DNA from 2 places in the Mycobacterium sp. 23 genome. Region 1 is predicted to be linked to the other one. Evidence: predicted binding sites of a transcription regulator. Region 1 holds the regulator's gene; the other holds the start of a gene.

The links. Region 1 encodes LexA, which represses DNA repair genes until DNA is damaged. Its sites were predicted from a motif close to CGAACANNTGTTCG; they were not measured.
Region 2: the regulator LexA is predicted to act here: its motif matches at 1,029-1,042, upstream of ACNQS7_RS22000 (HNH endonuclease signature motif containing protein).

The regions. Positions count from the first base shown of each region.
Region 1 is NZ_JBLVUX010000005.1:1,452,180-1,455,930, forward strand. Features, by position in the region: gene ACNQS7_RS07805 (peroxynitrite isomerase) at 1-227, opposite strand, end outside; gene nrdR (transcriptional regulator NrdR) at 238-699, opposite strand; gene ACNQS7_RS07815 (LysM peptidoglycan-binding domain-containing protein) at 862-1,368, opposite strand; gene lexA (transcriptional repressor LexA) at 1,662-2,396, shown strand; gene ACNQS7_RS07825 (LGFP repeat-containing protein) at 2,424-3,751, opposite strand, start outside.
Region 2 is NZ_JBLVUX010000005.1:4,490,445-4,494,195, forward strand. Features, by position in the region: gene ACNQS7_RS21985 (GatB/YqeY domain-containing protein) at 1-277, shown strand, start outside; gene ACNQS7_RS21990 (hypothetical protein) at 407-673, shown strand; gene ACNQS7_RS21995 (hypothetical protein) at 670-813, opposite strand; gene ACNQS7_RS22000 (HNH endonuclease signature motif containing protein) at 1,132-2,580, shown strand; gene ACNQS7_RS22005 (LLM class F420-dependent oxidoreductase) at 2,627-3,613, shown strand; gene ACNQS7_RS22010 (SRPBCC family protein) at 3,717-3,751, shown strand, end outside.

The DNA.
Region 1 (3,751 bases):
TGCTGCGGTACCCGCAGGTAGCCGGTCTCGGCGTGCAGGGGTTTGCCGTCGGCGGGAGCTTTAGTCTTCTGCCCGTAGACCAGAAACGGTTTGCCCACGTGCGTGAAAACCACCTCTTCGAGGTAGTCGAAAGGTTCGATCGTGGGGTACTCGCCAGCACCCCGTCCTGTCCAGGTGCCCAGCAGGGGCTCCAGCGCTGCGAGATCGGGGTGGAGTTCGACGGGCATCTATCGAGCCTCAGCCCGGAGTCGACACGTTGCGATGGGCACGCAGGGCCTCGATCTCCCGCTCGAAGTCGTCGGCCGACGAGAAGGACCGGTAAACCGACGCAAAGCGCAGGTACGCCACCTCGTCGAGGTCGCGCAGCGGTCCCAGGATGGCAAGACCGACCTCGTTACTGGGCACCTCCGGACCTGCGGCCCGCACCGAATCTTCGACCTGCTGGGCCAACAGGTTCAGCGCATCGTCGTCTACCTGGCGGCCCTGGCAGGCCCGGCGCACGCCGCTGATCACCTTTTCCCGGCTGAAGGGTTCGGTAACGCCGCTGCGCTTGACGACGGCGAGCACCGCGGTCTCAACGGTGGTGAACCTGCGCCCGCACTCGGGACACGAGCGGCGCCGGCGGATCGCCTGGCCTTCATCGGTCTCCCGGGAATCGATCACTCGCGAGTCGGGGTGCCGGCAGAACGGGCAGTGCATAGCCGCTCCTTTGCCGCGCCTGACTTCGGGGTACCGCAGAACCACCCCGAGAGTACCTGTGCGCCACCGGCGTGGCCACCGCTGGCACGATCAGTCCAGCAGCAGGTGGAGACGACCGAGCAAGGTTGGCGCAGAGCGCAATTCGTCCCGCTCCCCGCGGGTTCACCCGATCGGGGCGATCAACGTCTGGCCGGCGGCGACTGCGTTGGAGTCCAGCGCGTTGAGATTGCGGATCCGTTCCACCACCTCGCGCACCGGGGCGCCGGGCGCGACCCGGGTGGCCAGTTGCTGCAGCGACTCACCGGGCTCCACGCGCACCACGGCGAGTGCAGCCGGTACCTGCGCCGACGCGCCGGCCGGTTCGTCGTTCAGCACACTCCCGAAATTGGCCATCAAGCCCAGCCACAGCGTGATGATGCCGGCGAGCAGCGCCAGCCCCATCGTCGTCAGCACCGAGACCGGACGCCGCCGGTGCGACGCCGTCGACATCGCCACGCCGGTGCCGCGGTAGTGCATGGGCGCGCCGGCCGGACGGGTGGGGCCGGGCCGGTTTGACCGGATCTGCCCGCCGCGATATGTAGGCGACTCGTCGAACGGCCTGTTGGCAGGCCTGTTCACCAGCCTCTGCGCGTTCCAGGTGCGCTGCGGGCCCGCGTAGCTGATCGTCATGTCGTTGCCTCCGGTCGACTAAATATCGCTCGTGTGTTCGACCCTAGTCGCTCACATGTTCGATATCGAACATCTGAGCGAGGCGTGTCGCACGAGCAAAACGGTAGACCTCACCACCGACAAGGTTTTGTCGGTGCAACCAGCTGGATGAATTTCGGATACCCGATCCATCCGAAAGTTACACACTTGTGATTCCGCTGATCCGGGCCGCTAGGAAGGCTGGGCCGACCGCTCCGACACGCTGCTCGAACACATGTTTGATTCTTCGGTCGGGTGCGGTTACATTCAGTGGCATGAGCGACAGCAACGACCCCCCAGTAGCTGATCGAGCCGGTTCCGCTAGCGCATCCGAACGAGCCGCCGCTGACGGCCGGTTGCACGCCGTCGATGCCGCGCTGACCGAGCGGCAGCGCACCATCCTCGAAGTCATCCGCGCTTCGGTCACCACCCGCGGCTATCCACCCAGCATCCGCGAGATCGGTGACGCGGTCGGCCTGACGTCGACGTCCTCGGTGGCCCACCAGTTGCGCACGCTGGAGCGCAAAGGTTATCTGCGGCGGGATGCCAATCGGCCGCGGGCCGTCGACGTCCGCGCGGCTGATGACGCCGTGACACCTCCCAGCACCGACGTGGCCGGGTCGGACGCGTTGCCGGAACCTACGTACGTACCCGTGCTGGGCCGGATAGCCGCCGGCGGACCGATACTGGCCGAAGAGGCGGTCGAAGACGTCTTTCCGCTACCGCGAGAGCTGGTCGGCGAAGGGACGCTGTTCCTGCTCAAAGTCGTCGGCGACTCGATGGTGGAAGCCGCCATCTGCGACGGCGACTGGGTCGTGGTGCGCCAACAGAACGTCGCCGACAACGGCGACATCGTGGCGGCCATGATCGACGGTGAGGCCACCGTGAAGACGTTCAAGCGGGCGGGCGGTCAGGTCTGGCTGATGCCCCACAATCCGGCCTTCGATCCGATTCCCGGAAACGACGCGACCGTGCTCGGCAAGGTCGTCACCGTCATCCGCAAGGTGTAGCGCCGAAGCGCTGACGCAGGCCGGCGATCAGTCGGCTTTGACGAAGCCATTGGCTTGCGCGACGGCCTCGCTGGCGAACCAGATCTCGGCCAGGGTGTCGTGGTATAGCGCACTGTCGGGCGTGTAGTACAGACCGAACCGCGCGCTGGCCTTGATCGGGTAGCCGTCCGGCGCCCGATACGGGTCGTCGTCCAGGGGTAGGTGGATGGTCGGCCGCGCCGCAGTGTCTGCGGCCAGAGGAGCCTCGGCCTGCGGCGCCGCGGCATAGGCCGCCTCCGTCGCCGTCGGTGCGTAGCCCGGTTCATCCGCGGCGGCGTGCCGCCCCTTCCGCGGCTCGAAAGCGCCGACGACGGTATCCGAGGCGGCCGCGTCGGGTACCTCCTCTTCCGCGGGACCACCGCGGGGGTAGAAGATGTCCGGGAATTCCTGCTCAGGATGGGTTTCGGGCACCTCAGGCGCTACCGGACCCTCGCTGCGCGGCACCGAGGACTCCGCCTCGAAGGCTTCCGGCGAGATCGTTTCTGCGACCTCCGGCTCGGCCTCGACGAGCTGGCCGAAGGCGCCGCGCGTCACGATGGGCGTCGGGGTGGTGTCCACCGCGTCCGGATCCTCGTCACCTTCGAACTCGTCGTGTTCGTATTCCTCGAAGTCGGTTTCCTGCTCGGCACCGTGGGCGTACTCGTCGGCGCCGCGGGCGTAGTCGTCGGCGCCATGGGCGTACTCGTCCCCGTACTCGGCGGTCTCGTCGTGATAGTCCTCGGCACCCAGACCACGCCCCTCGGGACCGGCCGTGGTCCCGCCCCCTCTGGACCAGCTCACCCGCGGCGCTGCACCGTATTCCGGCACCTCGTGCTCTTCGGGGTGGTGTTCGACGGGCGGGAAGCGCTCGGAGCCGTAATCGACGTCGTCGTGCGACCAGCGCCCGTCAGCACCCGCATCGAACTCGTCGGCCACGTCACGGCCACGGTCGTAAGCGGGAGCTGCCCGGCCGGCGCGACGGCGGCGCAGGCCGAATACCACCAGCACTGACATCAGGATGAGCAGCAGCACCGGCACCGCCACCGCCAACCACCACCAGTGGAAGGTGAACTTCTTGCCGGGTGGCGGCGACGCGGACGTGCTGGGCTGGTTCTGTCCCGACACCTGCAGGCCGGACAGCAGCGGCGCGAGGTTCGCCGGATCGGTGGTGAAGGTGTTCTTCGCGCGGTTCCACGACACCTTGCCGCCGGTGAACTTCTGCGATACCACGTCGCCGTCCACCGCCTGGTCGCCGACGGGCGCGCCGAGTTTGCCGGTGGCTCCCTTGAGCTTGTCCCACGCCGCCTTCATGGCTCCGCGCACGACGAACGCGCCGT
Region 2 (3,751 bases), 3.0 Mb from region 1:
CGGTGAGGCCGCCGAGATATACACGCAGAACGGTCGCGGTGAGCTGGCCGCCAACGAGCATGCCGAGGCGCGCATCATCGACGAGTATCTGCCGACGCCGCTGACCGATGCGGAAGTGGTCGACGTCGTCGAAACCGCGATCGCCCAGGTTGCCGAGACGCTCGGCCACGCGCCTTCGATGAAGGAGATGGGCCTGGTGATGAAGGTTGCGACCGGGATAGCCGAAGGGAAGGCAGACGGGTCGCGGCTGTCCGCGGCGGTCAAAGACCGGCTCTGAAATGGGCCGCGTCGTGCCTGTACCCCAGTAGCGATCAACGCTCACCGAACCCCGTCGGTGTGTGATGTCTCAGGACATGGGTGACAGTTCTATGTCAGGACTTCGGTGACGTTTCGTCACTTTTGAGGTGTGGGGAGCCCATCGACCAACGGCGACAAGATCACCGTCGCCGATCCGGACAGCGAAGTCCTCATCGACCACACAAGACCCGCACCCGGGGTGACCGACGTCGGCAACGGACGACCCCGCGGCGATGCGATCGACCACCGGTGCTGGCCACGGGCCGTTGGCGACGTCGCCGCCGCGCAGCCGGGCCAGATGCCGCCGGTAGGTGCGTTCGGGGATGTCGGCCAGCACGCAGAACCTCGAAACCGGCAGCCCCGCCGCCTCTCTTAGGGCTTCGAGGTCGTGGAAGGGACCTGATCGATCAGCGCGGCGCCGCGCTGCCAGATCCGTAACTGCACGGTCGCTTCGGCCAGCGCGACCTTGAGTTGCTCGTTTTCCAGCTGCCGGCGGCGAGGAACTGATGCTTCCATTTGGTCATCCTCACCGTGGTGACACCGCAGCGGCGCGCTGTTTCCGCGCAGGTCATCTCTCCGGCCAGCGCGGCCAGGACCAGGCGGGTCTTTTCCTCGGCCGGAACCTTCGTACGGCGCGATCGAGACATATCCACAACCTTCCGGCCGAGGCCGCAGTTATCTACAAGTCGCGACTCCGCCAAAAAGTATGCGTCAGTATAAGCGCGTATACTCGAACGTATGTTCGACAAAGCCGCCGAGCCGCGCCCCTCCTGGGAGGGGAAGCCGTTCAGTGAGTTGTCTCCGGCCGAGCGGGTGGAACGGTTCGACGCACTGATGGGGCAGGTGTTCGAGCATCGCGAGGGGTTGTTGGGCAAGACCGCGCAGTCGCTGGGGTGGGTGGCGCGGGTGTGTGGGGCGGCGCGGGTGGTTAATCAGGGTGCGGCGGCGGAGTTGGTGGCGGTGGGGGCGTTGTTCGCCTACCGACTGGCTCGGGGTGGAGAGACCGAGGATTGGGCGATCGACACGATGAAGGCCGTCGCCGGGGAGGTGGCGGCGGGGCTGCGGATCAGCCAGGGCCGCGCGGAGACCAAGGTGCGTTATGCCCGGGCGATGCGGGAGCGGCTACCGGAGGTGGCGGCGGTGTTCTGCGCCGGCGACATCGACTATGAGGCATTCACGACGATCGTGTTCCGCACCGATCTGATCGAAGACCGTGACGTGCTGGCGGCCGTCGATGCCACGGTCGCGGCGCGGGTGACGCGCTGGCCCTCGTTAAGCCGGGGGAGGTTGTCGCAGAAGGTCGATGCGATCGTGGCCCGCGCTGATGCCGATGCGCTGCGGCGCCGCACCGAGGCCCGGGCCGAGCGGGAGGTGTGGATCAGCCCGCCCCTGAACGGGGTGGCGCAGATCGAGGGACGCCTGCGCGCCACCGATGCTAAGGCCATCGATGCGCGGCTCTCGGCGCTGGCGGCCACCGTGTGCCCCAACGATCCACGCACCCTGGCCCAGCGCCGCGCCGATGCCCTGGGGGCCTTGGCCGCCGGTGGCACCCGGCTGGGCTGTGAATGCGCGCGCCCGGACTGCACCGCCGCCGGGAAAAAGCCGGCCAGCCCGGTGGTGATCCATGTGATCGCCGAAGCCGCCACCCTGGCCGGGCGCAGCGACAGCCCCGCGTGTCTGCTCGGTGGGGAGGACCTGATCACCCCCGACCTGCTGGCCGAGTTGGCGTTGACGGCCAAGCAGGTGCCGTTGATCCACCCCGGCTACGCTGCACCCGAACCCCACTACCACCCCTCGCCGGCGTTGGCTGATTTCGTGCGGGCCCGGGATCTGACGTGCCGCTGGCCCGGCTGCGACGTGCCGGCCACCCACTGCGACCTCGACCACACCATCCCCTGGGCCCAGGGCGGGCCCACCCACGCCGGCAACATCAAGTGCTACTGCCGCACCCATCATCTGATGAAAACGTTCTGGGGCTGGACCGAGAAACAACTCGCCGACGGCACCCTGATCCTCACCAGCCCCGGCGGGGACACCCACGTCACCACCCCTGGGTCTGCGCTGCTGTTTCCCAGCCTGTGTCACGCGGTGGGCGGCATGCCCGCCCCCGAAGCCCAGACCCCACCCACCGATTACTGCGCCGAGCGCACCGCGATGATGCCCACCCGCCGCCGCACCCGCGCCCAGGCCCGCGCCGCCCGCGTGACCGCTGAACGCCGCGCCAACCACCAAGCCCGCACCACCGCCACCGGCCCACCCGACAACGAACCCCCACCCTTCTAGGCGGTCCGCGCCGTTTGCGCAGCTGCCTTCCGGGTACCCGTCAGGCATGGCGCGGTTCGGTTATACCTTGATGACGGAGCAAGCGGGCCCGAAACAGCTTGTGCGCGATGCTGTTTCGGCGGAGCAGCGCGGCTTCGACTTCGAGGTCTGCAGTGATCACTTCTCGCCGTGGCTGACTTCACAAGGCCATGCACCCAACGCCTGGGCGGTGCTGGGGGCGGTCGCGCACGCCACCGAACGGGTCGATCTGTATTCGTACGTGACCTGCCCCACGATGCGCTACCACCCCGCGATCGTGGCGCAGCAGGCGGCCACCGTGCAGATCCTTTCCGATGGCAGGTTCACCCTCGGCCTGGGCAGTGGTGAGAATCTCAACGAACACGTCATCGGCAAGGGCTGGCCGACGGTCGAGCGCCGTCAGGACATGCTGCGCGAAGCCATCAAGATCATCCGCGAGCTGTTCGGCGGCGAGTTGGTGGACTGGCGCGGCGACTACTTCCAGGTCGATTCCGCCCGCCTGTGGGACGTGCCCGAGGTGCCGCCTGGCATTGGTGTGGCAATGGCCGGCGCCAGGGGCGTGGAGAAGTTCGGCAAGTTGGCCGATCACCTCATCGCCGTGGAACCCGACCAGGGCCTGGTCGATGCCTGGCGCACCGCACGCCAGAGTGGCGGCTGGCCCGGCGCCGGCCGGGTGGTAGGGCAACTGCCGGTGTGCTGGGATCCCGACCGCGACGCGGCCGTCGCCCGCGCGCACGACCAGTTCCGCTGGTTCGCCGGCGGCTGGACGGTCAATGCCGACCTGCCGACGCCGGCGGGATTCGCCGGGGCTACGCAGTTCGTGCGGCCCGACGATGTCGCAGACAGCATTCCCTGCGGCCCGAACCTGGACGCGATTGTCGAGGCCGCAAAGTCCTACTGGGAAGCCGGATTCACCGATATCGCGCTCATCCAGATCGGCGGCGAATCCCAGGAGCAGTTCCTCAAGGAAGCCGCCGAACCACTGCTGGACGCACTACGCAGCGCTTCCAGCTGAGTCTCCGTCACGTATGGGGCCACGTTTGGGCGACTAATGCGGGGGTACCTGGACACCACCCGACGACCGCCGGAACGATGCGGCGACACAAGGAGTTTGGCTGATGAACGATCCCGCAGCGAGTAAAACCGCGGCATT